Regions from separate parts of the Cellulomonas sp. P22 genome, predicted to be linked through region 1. Evidence: riboswitches for the same ligand, from Rfam matches in the RefSeq annotation. Region 1 holds a riboswitch; each other region holds the start of a gene.
The links. Region 1 has a riboswitch for S-adenosylmethionine ahead of ACGIF2_RS11005 (methylenetetrahydrofolate reductase). Riboswitches for the same ligand answer to the same signal wherever they lie in the genome.
Positions count from the first base shown of each region.

Region 2: another riboswitch for S-adenosylmethionine. It lies ahead of ACGIF2_RS11785 (LLM class flavin-dependent oxidoreductase); the one in region 1 lies ahead of ACGIF2_RS11005 (methylenetetrahydrofolate reductase).
Region 3: another riboswitch for S-adenosylmethionine. It lies ahead of ACGIF2_RS06845 (NADPH-dependent FMN reductase); the one in region 1 lies ahead of ACGIF2_RS11005 (methylenetetrahydrofolate reductase).

Region 1 covers NZ_JBISBW010000008.1:16,730-21,661, reverse strand. The annotation lists gene hrpA (ATP-dependent RNA helicase HrpA) at 1-2,016, shown strand, start outside; gene ACGIF2_RS11015 (hypothetical protein) at 2,113-2,325, shown strand; gene ACGIF2_RS11010 (DNA-3-methyladenine glycosylase I) at 2,374-2,976, shown strand; SAM riboswitch class I at 3,080-3,177, shown strand; gene ACGIF2_RS11005 (methylenetetrahydrofolate reductase) at 3,244-4,281, shown strand; gene metE (5-methyltetrahydropteroyltriglutamate--homocysteine S-methyltransferase) at 4,284-4,932, shown strand, end outside.
Region 2 covers NZ_JBISBW010000008.1:176,409-181,340, reverse strand. The annotation lists gene ACGIF2_RS11790 (NtaA/DmoA family FMN-dependent monooxygenase) at 1-662, opposite strand, end outside; gene ACGIF2_RS11785 (LLM class flavin-dependent oxidoreductase) at 716-1,894, opposite strand; SAM riboswitch class I at 2,143-2,243, opposite strand; gene ACGIF2_RS11780 (LLM class flavin-dependent oxidoreductase) at 2,441-3,505, shown strand; gene ACGIF2_RS11775 (GNAT family N-acetyltransferase) at 3,525-4,562, opposite strand; gene purQ (phosphoribosylformylglycinamidine synthase subunit PurQ) at 4,562-4,932, opposite strand, start outside.
Region 3 covers NZ_JBISBW010000006.1:54,898-59,829, reverse strand. The annotation lists gene ACGIF2_RS06850 (LLM class flavin-dependent oxidoreductase) at 1-910, opposite strand, end outside; SAM riboswitch class IV at 1,489-1,627, shown strand; gene ACGIF2_RS06845 (NADPH-dependent FMN reductase) at 1,670-2,257, shown strand; gene ACGIF2_RS06840 (flavin reductase family protein) at 2,254-2,784, shown strand; gene rlmB (23S rRNA (guanosine(2251)-2'-O)-methyltransferase RlmB) at 2,886-3,911, opposite strand; gene cysS (cysteine--tRNA ligase) at 3,911-4,932, opposite strand, start outside.

The DNA.
Region 1 (4,932 bases):
AAGCAGGGTGCGGCGATGGCCCTCGAGCGGGTGCTGCTCTACGGGGTGCCGATCGTGGCCCAGCGCCGGGTGCTCTACGCCAAGCACGACCCCGAGCACGCGCGCGAGCTGTTCATCCGGCACGCGCTCGTCGAGGGCGAGTGGACCACGCACCACGAGTTCTTCCACGAGAACCGTCGCCTGCTCGCCGAGGCGGAGAGTCTCGAGGCCCGCGCCCGACGCCGCGACCTGGTCGTGGACGACGAGGTGCTGTTCGCGTTCTACGACGAGCGCATCCCGGCGGACGTCGTCTCGGCGCGGCACTTCGACCAGTGGTGGAAGACGGCCCGACGCACCGACCCCGATCTGCTGAGCTTCACGCGCGAGCTGCTCGTGGCCGACGAGGGCGCGACGGTGAGCGACGCCGACTTCCCGTCGACCTGGCCGCAGGGCGACCTCGAGCTGCCGCTGACGTACCAGTTCGAGCCGGGGGCCGACGCGGACGGCGTCACCGTGCACGTCCCGCTCGTGCTGCTCGCGCGGGTGCGGCCCGACGGCTTCGGCTGGATGGTGCCCGGCCTGCGCGAGGAGCTCGTCACCGCGACCATCCGGGCCCTGCCCAAGCCGGTGCGCGTGCAGCTCGTGCCCGCCCCCGACGTGGCGCGCGGCGTCGTCGCGTGGTTCGACGAGCACCTCGCGAGCTGGGAGGACACGGTGCGGGCCGGTGAGCTGGCCCCGTCCTTCCATGAGGCGTTCGCGCAGGCCGTGCGCGCGCTGCGTGACGTCGAGGTGCCGCCCGACGCGTTCGACGACGAGAAGCTGCCCCCGCACCTGCGCGTCACGTTCCGCGTCGAGGACGACGGGCGGGTGGTCGAGGAGGGCAAGGACCTGATCGGCCTGCAGCGCCGGCTCGCGCACCGCACGCAGGACGCGGTGAGCACAGCTGTCCGGACGGCGGTGCGGGACGCGATGCGCGAGGTCGCGGGGGGACGCGGCGACCGACGCGGACGCGGCGGGGGCACGCTGCCCGTCGCCGAGCCGTCCGCTGACCCCGCCACCGCCCCCGCGCCGGACCGCGCGGTCCCCGCCACCGAGCGGCTCTCCCCCGGCATCGCCGAGCGCACGGGCCTGACGCAGTGGCCTGCGGACCTGCCCGACGACGGCACCGTGCCGCTGACGGTCGAGACGTCCGGCCGGGGTGGCCTGCGCGTGCGCGGCTACCCCGCCCTGGTCGAGGAGGACGGCGGCACCGTCGCGCTGCGCGTGCTGGCCGACCCGGCGACCCAGGTCGTCGAGCACCGGCGGGGCCTGCTGCGGCTGCTGCTGCGCGACGTCGGGCTCGCGACCCCGCGCGTGACCACGCGATGGTCGGGCCAGCAGGCCCTGACCCTCGCGGCCAGCCCGTACCCGAGCACCGACGCGCTGGTGGCGGACGTGCAGCTCGCGGCGATCGACCACCTGCTCACCGAGCACCTGCAGGGACGCCCGGCCACCGAGGTGCGGACCGCGGCCGCGTACGCGCAGCTGCGCGCGGCGGTCCGTGACCGGCTCGAGGACACCGTGCACCGCACCGTCACGGACCTGGTGGCCGTGCTGGGGGCGGCCCGCGAGCTCGACGCCGAGGTGCGCGCCTCGACGAGCCTCGCGCTGCTGGCCACGTTGCAGGACGTCCGGGAGCAGGCGGCACGGCTGGTGCACGTCGGGTTCGTCTCGGAGGTCGGCATCACCCGGCTGCCGCACCTGGCCCGGTACCTGCGCGCCGCCCGGCACCGGCTCACCAAGGCCGCCGCGAACCCCGACCGGGACGCGTCGCTCGCGTGGACCGTCGCGGAGCTGACCCGCGAGTACACGACCGCCCGCGCCCGGGCCGAGGCGACCGCGAGCCGCACGCAGGCCGTCGACCCCGATCGCCGGGCCGCGTTCGACGCCGTCCGCTGGATGATCGAGGAGCTGCGCGTCTCGCTGTTCGCGCAGCAGCTCGGCACCGACGGCCCGGTCAGCGAGAAGCGCATCCGCAAGGCCCTCGCGGAGGCCTGACCTGCGCTCCCACGACCGGGCGAAAAGCCGTCGGCAGCCCGGGTGAGGTTGCGTGGCGCGGCTGCCCGCGGACGGGACGCCGACTACAGTGCCCGCATGACGACCCGGCCCGACCGCGACGATGCGGACCGCGCAGCATTCGGTTCCTTCGCGGGACCGGGTGCTGCACCGCCGAGCGAGGAGATCCTGGCGGCCGTCCACGACGGGCTGGCCAAGGTCCCGGCGGGCTCGCCGACGTCCTGGTTCGAGGTCCCGCGGCAGCGCACGCCGTCCCCCGGCACCACGATGGACCGTCGCCGCACGCTCTGAGCTGGACCTCTCGCGTCGGCTGTCAGCGCCGCCCGGCACACTGGGCCCATGACCTCCGACGCCCCCGCGGTCCCGTTCGCGGCCCCGGTCGCCACCCGCTGCTTCGGCGACGGCGACCCGCTGTACGAGGCGTACCACGACACCGAGTGGGGCGTGCCGGTGCACGGCGAGCGTGAGCTGCTCGAACGGGTCGCGCTCGAGGGCTTCCAGTCCGGGCTCGCGTGGATCACCGTGCTGCGCAAGCGCCCGGCGTTCCGGTCGGCGTTCGCGGACTTCGACCCGGCAACGGTCGCGCGCTTCGGCGACGACGACGTCGCCCGCCTGCTCGCCGACGTCGGCATCGTGCGCAACCGGGCAAAGATCGAGGCGACCATCGCGAACGCCCGCGCGGTGCTCGCGCTCGAGGAGCAGGGCCGCTCGCTCGACGAGGTGTTCTGGTCGCACGCGCCCGACCGGTCGGCGCACGTGCGCCCCGCGACGTGGGCCGACGTGCCGCCGGTGACCGCCGAGTCGCGGGCGCTGGCCCGTGAGCTGAAGTCGCTGGGCTTCCGCTTCATCGGTCCCACGACGGCGTACGCCGCGATGCAGGCGTGCGGGCTGGTCGACGACCACCTGGCGACGTGCCCGGTGGTGCTCGCCCGCAGCGCCTGATCCACTGGTCGTGAACGGGTCTCCGGGCGCGTTCACCGTCCGGACCAGGAATCTCGCCAGCTGAGAGTGGTTGCCCACATGTCGGTATGGGCATAGGCTCGCGCCACCATCCAGAGCGGCCGAGAGACCTGGCTCGACGACGCCGCAGCAACCCCCCTCGTTCCGCGCGGGTGTGGGTGCTTCCGCCAGGGTCGATGGAGCTGCCATGACCTGCATGGATCGTTGTCGTCCCGCCGCACCGCCCTGTGCGCCCGCCCGGAGCCCCCGGTGAGCGCCCCGGACGCCTGGCGCACGGCCCCCACGGGAGCCGGCTCGCGCGACCACCTCGCCGTCGTCGACCGGCCCACGATCTCGTTCGAGCTCTACCCGCCGCGCAACCCCGAGGCCGCACCGCGGCTGTGGGAGACCATCCAGGCGCTCGGGTCCGCGCGACCCGACTTCGTCTCGGTCACCTACGGGGTCGAGGGCAAGACGCGCGACACCACGCGTCGGCTCGTGCGACGGCTGCTGCGCGAGACCTCGCTCAACCCGATCGCTCACCTGACCTGCGTGGGGACCTCGCGCGCCGAGGTGGTGGAGGTGGTCGAGGAGTTCCTCGACGAGGGCGTGCGCTCGTTCCTCGCGCTGCGCGGGGACCCGCCCGCCGACCAGTCCGCGTGGCACCCGCACCCCGACGGCCTGCGCACCGCCGCCGAGCTCGTGGCGCTGCTGCGACAGATCGAGGCGCGGCGCTGCGCGACGAGCCCCGCCCAGGCGGTGCGGGCCACGGTGCGGCCGCTGTCGATCGCGGTCGCGGCGTTCCCGCGCGGCAACGCCCCGGTGGGCAGCACGCGCGAGCAGGACATCGCGGCGCTGCTCGACAAGCAGTGCTCGGGGGCCGACTTCGCGATCTCGCAGGTCTTCTACGACCCGGCGGCCTACCTCGACATGGTCGCGGGCGCCCGGCGGGCCGGGGTCACGATCCCGATCATCCCGGGCATCATCCCGACCACCGACCCGGCCCGGCTGCTCCGCGTCGAGGCGCTCACCGGCGTCCCGGTCCCGCGCGACCTGCTGGACCGCCTGGGCGCGGTCGACGACGAGGCCGAACGCCACCGCATCGGCATCCGCGCCGGCGTCGACCTGGTCAACGCCGTGCTCGACGGCGGGGCGCCCGGCGTCCACCTCTACACGTTCAACACGCACCACGCCGCACTGGACCTGCTCGAGGGCGCACACCTCGTCGGCGGAGGCCCGCTGGCCCCCGACCGGGCCGTCGGGCCGCAGGTCACCACGACATCCGACAACCCGACCCCGAGGGACTGAGCATGACCGAGACCACCACCCCCGCGTTCCCCACCGGCTCCGTCCTGGGCTACCCGCGCATCGGTCCGCGCCGCGAGCTCAAGAAGGCCCTCGAGTCCTTCTGGGCCGGACGCACCGAGGCCGCGGACGTCGAGACCGTCGCCGCCGACCTGCGCCGCCGCACCCGCACCCGCCTGGCCGAGCTGGGCCTGCGCACCGACGTGCCGGCCATCCCCAGCGCGTTCTCGTTCTACGACCAGGTGCTCGACGCGACCGCGCTGCTGGGCGCGGTGCCCGAGCGCTTCGCCGACCTGGCCGACGCCGACGGCCGGCTCGACCTCGCGGGCTACTCGACGCTCGCCCGCGGGCGCGGCGACGACCTGCCCCTCGAGATGACCAAGTGGTTCGACACCAACTACCACTACCTGGTCCCTGAGATCGGCCCCGAGACGACCTTCCGGTACGCGAGCGACCGCCCCGTGCGCGAGCTCGCCGAGGGCCTCGCGGACGGCGTGCTGACGCGGCCCGTCGTGGTCGGCCCCGTCACGTACCTGGCGCTCGCCAAGGCGACCGAGGGCTCACCCGCTGACTTCTCCCCGATCGACCGGCTGCCGGACGTGCTGCCCGTGTACGCGGCGCTGCTGCGCGACCTGCGCGCGGCCGGGGCCACGT
Region 2 (4,932 bases), 160 kb from region 1:
TGGATGATCACGGGGTGACCCTGGGGCGGGCGCGGCAGCGTCGGGCGGGCCTCGATGTCGACGAGCCGGCCGCCCGTGCGCACGAGCCCCACGGATCGCTCCCGCACGTAGGTGCCCGAGACGGGGTCGGCGAGCACCGCGTCGGGCGCCCACGCGTCCCACAGGGCCCGCGCCGTGTCGACCACCTCGCGGGCCCGTTCGTAGCGGTCCGCGTGGTCCAGGTAGCCGCCGCGGCGGAAGTTCGCGCCGTGGAACGCGTCCGACGACGTGACCACGTTCCACGCCGCCCGTCCGGCCGAGAGGTGGTCGAGGGTCGCGAACTGGCGCGCGAGCTCGTACGGCTCGTTGAACGTCGCGTTGATCGTGCCCGCGAGGCCGAGCCGGGTCGTGATCCCCGCGAGCGCGGCGAGCACCGTGTACGTGTCCGGGCGGCCGACCACGTCGTGCTCGATGATCTGCCCGCGCTGCTCACGCAGCCGCAGCCCTTCGGCGAGGAAGAGGAAGTCGAACAGCCCGCGCTCGGCGGTGCGGGCCAGGTGCTCGAACGACGCGAACGACGACTGCGTCCCGGGCTGGTGCGACGGGTCGGTCCACACGGTGTGGTGGTTGACGCCCGGGAAGTGGGCGGCGAGGTGGATCTGCTTCGGGTGCTGCTGCGGCATGAGAGGTCCTTCTCTGCTCGACGAGGTCGGCGACGGCGGGACGGCGGGGTGGTTCAGCGGGCCGTGGCGTAGCGGCTCGAGGGGCGGGCGAGACCGAACGCGTCGCGCAGCGTGCGGGGCGTGTCCGCGGCATCGGTGGGGTGCGCCGCGAGCCGCCCGCGGGCCCGCAGCAGGGGTGCGAGCTGCTCGGTGAGCAGCGCCACGTCGCCGACCTGCGCGAGCGGGGCCAGCACCAGACCGTCGGCGCCCGTGAGGTCCACGAGGTCGGCGAGCGCCTCCGCGGCCCGGGGCGCCCCGGCGACGACCGCGAGGCCGCGCGGGGACCACGGCCGCCCGGCCAGGGTGTCGAGCTCAGCGAGGCGCCGGGCTGCGGCTGGGTCGTCGACCGCGAGCAGGACCTCGACGTCCAGCAGCACGTGCACGGCCTGGGCCTCGCGCCCGGCGGCGGCCACCGCCGCGCGGACCTGCGCCACGCGCGCGGTCGCCCCCGCCACGTCGCGGGCCGCGACCCGGATCACGTCGGCACGGGCCGCGGCGAGGCTCAGCGCCTCGGGCACGTCACCGCGCACCACGACGATCGGCTGGCCCTGCGGCGAGCGGGGCGTGATCGACGCCCCGGCCACCGAGAACGTCGCCCCCGTGAAGTCGGCGCCGTGGATGCGCGTGCGGTCCACGTACCGGTCGGTCGCTGCGTCGAGCACGATCGCGTCGTCCTCCCACGAGTCCCACAACCGGCTGACGACCTCGACCACGTCGGCGGCCTCGTCCCACTGGGCCGCCGACGAGCGCGCCGTCCGGCCGTGGAACTGGGCCGCCTGCACGTCGCCACCGCCCGTTCCGGCGGGGGCCGCGACGTCGACCTGCCAACCGGCACGTCCGTCGCTCACGTGGTCGAGCGTCGTGATCGCCTTGCTCACGTGGAACGGCTCGGCGTACGAGACGGGCACCACCGGGACGAGCCCGACCTGGTGGGTCAGGGGCCCGAGCAGCGCGGCGAGGCCGGTCGCGTCGAGCCGCGCCTGGACCGTGCCGGGCACGCCGTCCGGCGGGGCCACCGAGTCGGCGAGCACCACGAACGTGGCCCCCGCGCGCTCGACGGCCCGCACCAGGCGAACCCAGTGGGCCGCGGTGAGGAGCCCTTCGGCATCGGCGTCGGGCAGCCGCCACGCCGCCGGGTGACGGCCGGCGCCCTCGAGCTCGACGGCCAGGTGGAACGGACGGGTCTGGGACATGGGCACCCCTGGATGAGGACGCCGCGCGCACCGCGCGACGGTGACGGAGGACGGCACGGCGGGACCGGGCCGGAAGGAGGGGGCACGCGGGTGCCGGACGACGCCGGATCGCCTCGGGCCACGCCGACGACGGCGGGCGCGAGGGGCGTCAGGGAGAGGTCAGCGCTGCGCCCGCACGAGCGGGCGGCCGGACGTCAGGCGCGACAACAGCGACAGCGGCGTGTGCTGCTCGGGTGACGCACGGTGGACCTCCATCGGTCCTGGCGGAAGCACCTGCACCCGCCGCGGGAGCGGTGGGAGGTTGCTGCGACGTCGACGAGCCAGGTCTCTCGGTCGCTCTGGATGGGCACCGAGCAGCCTAGGAAGGCGTTCGCGGGATGACCAGCCCACATCCGACATCCGAGACGTCCCGGGCGCGGGCGGCGTGGCGGGCGGGCCGCCGTGCACCGAGGCTGGACCTGAGGGGCACGGGACGGATCGAGCGGACCGCCACCGCCGCTCCGGCACTGCGGGCACTGGAAGAGAGCTGCGGGCACTGGAGGAGACATGGGCATCGAGCTCGGCATCGACACGTTCGGGGACGTCACGCAGGGTGCGGACGGCACGCTGCTGAGCCAGGCTCAGGTGATCCGCAACGTGGTCGAGCAAGGGGTGGTCGCCGATCAGGTGGGGCTCGACGCCGTGGGGGTCGGGGAGCACCACCGGGACGACTTCGCGATCTCGGCACCCGACGTGGTGCTCGCAGCGATCGCTGCCCGCACCACGCGCGTGCGGCTCGGCTCGGCTGTCACCGTGCTGTCCTCGGACGACCCCGTGCGCGTCTTCGAGCGGTTCTCCACGCTCGACGCGATCTCCGCCGGGCGCGCCGAGGTCACGGTGGGGCGCGGCTCGTTCACCGAGTCGTTCCCGCTGTTCGGGCTCGACCTGGCGCAGTACGAGGTGCTGTTCGACGAGAAGCTCGACCTGTTCACGCACCTGCTCGCGGGTGGCCCGGTCACGTGGTCGGGGACCACCCGCCCCGCGCTGCGCGACCAGCACGTGCACCCGCCGGTCGAGCACGGGCGGCTGCGCACGTGGGTGGGCGTGGGCGGCAGCCCCGAGTCCGTGGTGCGCGCGGCGCGCTACGGACTGCCGCTCATGCTCGCGATCATCGGCGGCGAGCCGGCCCGGTTCCGACCGTTCGTCGACCTCTACCACCGGGCGCTGGCCGAGCTCGGCACCGGCCCGGGGCTCGTGGGCCAGCACTCCCCCGGTCACGTCGCGGCGACCGACGACGAGGCGCTCGACCAGCTCTGGCCGCACTACCGCACGTACGTCGGGCGCATCGGGCGCGAGCGGGGCTGGCCGCCGCCCACCCGCGAGGCGTTCCAGGAGGCTGCCGGACCCGACGGCGCGCTGTACGCGGGCTCGCCGACCACCGTCGCCGCGAAGATCGTGCGCTCGGCGCGGATCCTCGGCCTCGACCGGTTCGACCTCAAGATCTCTCAGGGCGCCCTGCCGCACGAGCACACGGTGCGGGCGATCGAGCTGTACGGCTCGGTCGTCGCCCCGCTCGTGCGCACCGCGCTCGACGGTCCTGAGCAGGAGCCGTCGGATGCGCCCGCCGGCTGAGCCGCCGCGGGCTCGAGGGCTAGAGCGGCTTCGCGAAGCAGAGCGTCAGCTGGTCGCCCACGTACGGGCCGAACGGCGCGACGGGCCGGTAGCCGACCGCCGCGTACAGGCCGACGGCCTCGGGCTGGCGGATGCCGGTCTGCAGCACGACGCTCGTCAGCCCGCGGGCACGGGCGTCGTCCTCGATCGCGATCAGCAGCGCGCGGGCGACCCCCGACCCCCGCGCGGAGTCGTCGACGAAGACCTTCTTGAGCTCGCCCGAACCCGCCGGGTACCCGTCCCGGGCGGCGCGCAGCGAGGCGCAGCCCACCGGCCGGCCGTCCAGGCGGGCCACGACCGTGGTGAGCACCCCGTCACCCTGGCGCTCGTCGTCCACGTCGGGGCCACCCTCGGCCTCGACGAGGTCCACGACCTCCGGGTAGCGCACCGTCGTGTCGGTCCACATCGAGCGCCGCAGCTCGCGCGCCTCCGCGTCGTCCCACGCGACCCTGGCGAGCGTGACCACCCCGGCGTCGGACCCGGCCTCGCGCGCGGAGCGTTCCCGCGGCTGGGCCCGCAGGTCCTTGGCGAAGCACCGGGACTCCACGACACCCACGTACTCGCCGAAGTTCTCGGTCGCGACGTACCCCGCCCGCACGTACAGCCCGATCGCCTCGGGCTGCAGCACGCCCGTCTCGAGGATCAGCCGGCGCCAGCCGCGCTCGCGGGCCAGCCGCTCGAGCTCGGTGAGCACCGTGCGCGAGTTGCCGCGGCCCCGGTGCCCCGGCAGCACGAACATGCGCTTGACCTCGCCGACGCCCCGGCCGTACGCCACCGCCACGTCGCGGAGCGCCCCGCAGGCCACCGGCTCGCCGCCGACGCGCAGCAGGACCGTCGCGGTGACGTCGTCGCCGGTCATGGCGTGCCCGAGGTCGTCGTCGCCGTACAGCTCCCGCAGCTCGGCCTGCTGCGCGGTGCGCAGCGCGGCGAACTCCGGGTCGTCCCAGGCCACCAGGGCCACGGACACGCTGCCGCCGGCCGCGGACGGGTGCCCGGCGCGGTCGTCCGTCGTGGTCATCAACCGACGAGCGTCCGGAGCACAGACGTGAAGAAGCGCAGACCGTCGGTGCCGGTGCGCGGGCCGTTCGCGCCGTCGGGCCCGAAGCCGGGCTCGACCGCGTGCTCGGGGTGCGGCATGAGGCCGACGACGTTGCCCGCTGCGTTGGTGATGCCGGCGATGCCGCGGCGCGAGCCGTTCGGGTTCCAGCCGTCGTAGCGGAACACCACGCGCCCCTCGCCCTCGAGCTCGTCGAGCGTCGACTCGTCGGCGACGTACTGGCCGTCCTGGTTCTTGAGCGGGATGGTGATCCGCTCGCCCGCGGTGTAGTCGCGGGTCCACGCGGTGTCGGCGTTCTCGACGCTCAGCACCTGCTCGCGGCAGATGAAGT
Region 3 (4,932 bases), on a different contig from region 1:
GGATCGAGCGGACCCAGGGCCCGTAGCCTGCGGCGAGACGGCGGGCCTGCGCGTCGTCCTCGCCCACGACCACGTCGACCGAGACGATGACGTACGGCGCGGCGTAGGCCTGCGACGGGACGAACGCGTCCCGGTAGGCGGCGACCGACTCCTGCAGCGTAGCCGGGGCGACGTGGTAGTTCGCGCCGTAGGGCAGCCCGAGCTCGCCCGCGAGGCTCGCGCTCGGTCCGGCGCTCGACCCGTGCACCCACAGCTGCACGTCAGCCCCCTGGGCGGGTGTCACAGCCACGGCCTGCCCGTCGGGCGACCGGTAGGTGCCCGCGAAGAAGTCGAGGATGTCGCGCACGTCGGCACCGAAGCCCTCGCCGTCGCCGGGGGCACGCCCCAGCAGCCGCGCCTGGAGCGCGAGCCGCGCCGGGTCGTAGCGCTGCGGCCCGACGGGCGGGATCACGACGCCGTCGACCACCCTCGTGCCGGTCGGGGCACCGTCCCCCGCGGCGACCGGTGCGGGAGGCGTCTGCTCCGCGGGGGCGACCCCGCGCTCCGCCGACGGGTCGCGCCTCGGCACCCCCGAGCGCCCGATGCCGAGGTCGACCCGGCCGGGGTGCAGGGCGGCGATCGTGCCCCACTGCTCGGCCACCTGCAGCGGCGAGTAGTTGCCCAGGATCACGGCGGCGGACCCGACCCGGATCGTGGTGGTGGCCGCGGCCACGAAGGCGGCGAGCACGGCGGGGCTGGCGCCCGCGACCCCCGGGTTGAGGTGGTGCTCGGCGAGCCAGTACCGGCGGTAGCCGGCACGCTCGGTCGCCCGCGCCAGGTCGAGGGTGTGCCGCAGCGCCTCGGGCGACGAGCTGCCCGACGACACCGGGCTCAGGTCCAGCACGGACAACGGGACAGGTGGGTACGACATGGGTGGTCTCCTCCACCGCCGACGGGGCGGTGCGCGGGGCGCGGGTGTCGGGGATCGGCCAGGACGGCACCGACCGGCCCGACGCCGGCGCGCGGGTGGTCGCGGCCCGGGCAGGGCACACGGGTGCGGCGGCTCGGGTGCGGGGATGCGGAGCCCGCTGCCTGCCGACCGGTCGTGGTCGGGGCGCGGGGTGCTCGGTGGCGCCGGCCGTGCGTGCGGCGGGCGCGGGGGCCGAGGGAGCCGTCTCGGAGGGGCGTGCCGTCGGCTCGCCCGTCCACGGACGCGCTCAGGCGCTGGGACGGGGAGGGTGTGAGCCGTCGTCGGGCGGGGATCCAGGCGCGTGCGGGACCGGGACCCCGCCTGCCGGTCCGAAGATCAGCAGACGAGCATCAACAACAGCGACAGGGCGCGACGGCGGCGAGGAGCAGGTCGCTCGGCCCGTGGCGGTGGTTCGTGTCGGTGCTCACGCCTCGGAACCTAGGCCGAAGGTCTCGAGCGCGTCAACAGATGTGGCGATATCGGTCACGCCGTGAGACACCGGTCGCGGGGTCTCGGCGGCCCGTGCTACAACTTCGACAGGTCTTGAGCACCAGCGCTCGTCCGGGTCGAACCCGTCCGAGCACAGCCCCGGCTCGCTGGTCAGCAACCCCCACGTGTCACGGCGGGGTGCTCCGGGTGACGACCTGGTCGTGCTGAGGGGCACGGCAAGCGTGATCGACATCGGCGGCCGTCACGGTCGCCCACCTCCGAGGACCCACCATGACCGCTCCCAGCGTCTCGACGCCCGCTGCCACCACCCCGACCCCCGACGGACCGCCCGGCCGGACCGCCCGGTCGACCCGGGTGGCGACCGTCGTCGGGAACCCCCGTGCCGGCTCCCGCACCCGGACCGCCGCGGAGTCCGCGGCCCGGGCGATCGCCACCCGGCTGGGTCTCGACGTCGCGCCGACGCTCGACCTGGCCGATCTGGCCCCCGAGCTCTTCGCCGCCGCGCACCCCACGGCCGACGCCGCGCTCGACCGGCTCGCCACGGCCCGGGTCGCCGTCGTCGCGACGCCCGTCTACAAGGCCAGCTACACGGGCCTGCTCAAGGCGTTCCTCGACCTGTACGGGGCGGACGGCCTGCGCGGGCTCGTCGTGGTCCCGCTCGTGGTCTCGGGCAACCCGTCGCACGCCCTCGCGGGCGAGGTGCACCTGCGCCCGCTGCTCGTCGAGCTCGGCGCGATCGTCCCGACGCGCACCCTGGCGCTCACCGAGTCCCAGCTCAGGGGGCTCGACGCCGTCGTCACCGCGTGGGTCGACACCCACGGCGACCAGCTCGCCCGAGCGGTGGGGGTGGACGCGTGACCGCCGACGCACCGGCCCGGGTCGGCCCGGTGACCCAGCTGACGCCCGACGAGTACAAGCGGGTCTTCCGCCGCCACCCGGCGGGGGTCGCTGTGATCACGCTCGCCGACCCCGCCACGGGACGACCCGTCGGGTTCACCGCGACGTCGGTCATCTCGGTCTCGGCCGCTCCCCCGGTGCTCGCGTTCTCGGTCGCGTCGACCTCGTCGAGCTGGCCCGCGCTCGCGTCTGCCGAGACGGTCGTGGTGAACTTCCTCGGCCACGGCCAGGCGGACCTCTCGGTGCGCTTCGCGACGCACGGCGTCGACCGGTTCGCGGGCACCGCGCACGTGCTGCTCGCGGGCGGCGAGCCGGTGCTGCTCGGCACGCTCACGTGGGTGCACGGCCGGGTGCTCGAGCGCATCGCCGTGGGCGACAGCTACCTCGTCACCGTGCACGCGCTCGCGTCCGACACGAGCACGCAGGGCACCCCGCTCGTCTACCACGACCGCGCGTACACGCAGCTGGGTGACCACTACGAGATCTGACCGGCCACGACCCGGTCGCCACGCCGACGTCGCCCGGACGCACGCGGAGCGCGGCACCTCAGGGGCGCCGCGCTCCGCGTCGGACGTGCAGGTCGGGGTCGTCAGGCCCCGGCGGCCTCCGCGCGCTGGCGGGCGACCTCGTACAGCGCGATCCCGGCGGCCACGCCGGCGTTGAGCGACTCGACCGAGGACATGATCGGGATCGAGACGATCGCGTCGCAGTGCTCGCGCACCAGACGGGAGATCCCCTTGCCCTCGGAGCCGATCACGATCACGAGCGGGTCGGCCGCGAACGGCAGGTCGCCGACGGGGGTGTCGCCGCCGCCGTCGAGACCCACGATGAAGCACCCGGCCTTGCGGTAGGCCTCGAGCGTGCGGGTGAGGTTCGTGACACGCGAGACCGGGACGCGGGCGGCCGCACCGGCGGACACCTTCCAGGCGGAGGCCGTGACCCCGGCCGAGCGGCGCTCGGGCACGACGACACCGTGCGCGCCGAACGCGCCGGCCGATCGCAGCACCGCACCGAGGTTGCGCGGGTCGGTGACGCCGTCCAGCGCCACGATCAGCGGCGCCTGGTCCGCCCGCGCCGCGGCGTCGAGCACGTCGTCGGCGTCGCCGTACTCGTACGGCGGCACCTGGATCGCCACGCCCTGGTGCACCGAGCCGTCGGTCAGCCGGTCGAGCTCGGGCTTGGTGACCTCGAGCAGCGGGTAGCCGCGCCCCGTCGCGATCTGCAGGATCTCGCGGGTGCGGTCGTCGGCCTCGAGGCGCGAGGCGATGTACACGGTCGAGACGGGGATCTCGGCGCGCAGCGCCTCGAGCACGGAGTTGCGGCCGTTGACCATCTCGTGGGTCGCGCTGACACCCTTGGTGCCGCGCTTGCCGGGGGCGCTGCGCGACGTCCGACCGATGCGGGCGGGCGCCCCGTCACGGGCGGTGCCCGTCACGGTGCGGCGCTCGGCGGCAGCCTTGCGCTTCGCGGCCGGGTGGTGCGGGCGCTCCACGGCCTTGGGCGTGGGTCCGCGACCCTCGAGGCCCTGGCGGTTCTGACCGCCCGAGCCGACCTGGGCGCCCTTCTTCGACCCGGGCTTGCGCGTGGCGCCCCGGCGCTGCGAGTTTCCTGACATCAGATCTCGTCCTCATCACTGCGGTGCGCGAGCGACCAGCGGGTGCCGGTCGCGGAGTCCTCGACGAGGATGCCGGCGGCGGCGAGCCGGTCCCGGATCGCGTCGGAGGTGGCGAAGTCACGCGCTGCGCGTGCTTCGGAGCGGGCGGCGATCTCTGCGGTGACGAGCGCGTCGAGCGCTGCCGAGATTCCGCGGTCGTCGCCCTGGCGGCGCCACTGCGGCCCCGCCGGGTCGAGCCCCAGGACATCGAGCATCGCGCGCACGGCGACGAGCTCGGTCCGGACGGCGGTCAGGTCGTGCGCGGCGAGCGCGCTGTTGCCGGCGCGCAGGTGCTCGTGCACCACAGCGAGCGCGGCGGGCACGTTCAGGTCGTCGTCCATCGCGGTCACGAAGCCCGCGGGCAGCTCGGCCTTGGCCACCTCGGTGTCGTCCACGGTGCCCACCTGCTCGGTGGCGCGCTCGACGAAGCCGGTGAACCGCTCCCAGGTGGCCTCGGCCTCGCCGACGGTGTCAGGCGTCCACTCGAGCATCGAGCGGTACTGCACGGCGGTGAGCGCGTAGCGCAGCACAGCGGGGTGCGTGGTCTCGAGCAGCGCGCTGACGAGCAGCCCGTTGCCGAGCGACTTGCTCATCTTGGCGCCGCCCTGCGTGACCCAGCCGTTGTGCAGCCAGTACCGCGCGAAGCCGTCACCCGCGGCGCGGGACTGCGCCTGCTCGTTCTCGTGGTGCGGGAAGCGCAGGTCGAGCCCGCCGCCGTGGATGTCGAAATCGGGGCCGAGGTAGCGCCGGGCCATCGCCGAGCACTCGAGGTGCCAGCCGGGCCGGCCGCGACCGAACGGGGTGGGCCACGAGGCCGTCTCGGGCTCGCCGGGCTTCGGGGCCTTCCACAGCGCGAAGTCGCGGGGGTCCTTCTTGGTGCCCTCGTCCTCGGCCGAGCCGTCGGGCGCGGGCACCATGTCGTCGAGGCGCTGGTTCGTGAGCGAGCCGTACTCGGGGTAGGAGCGCACGTCGAAGTACACGT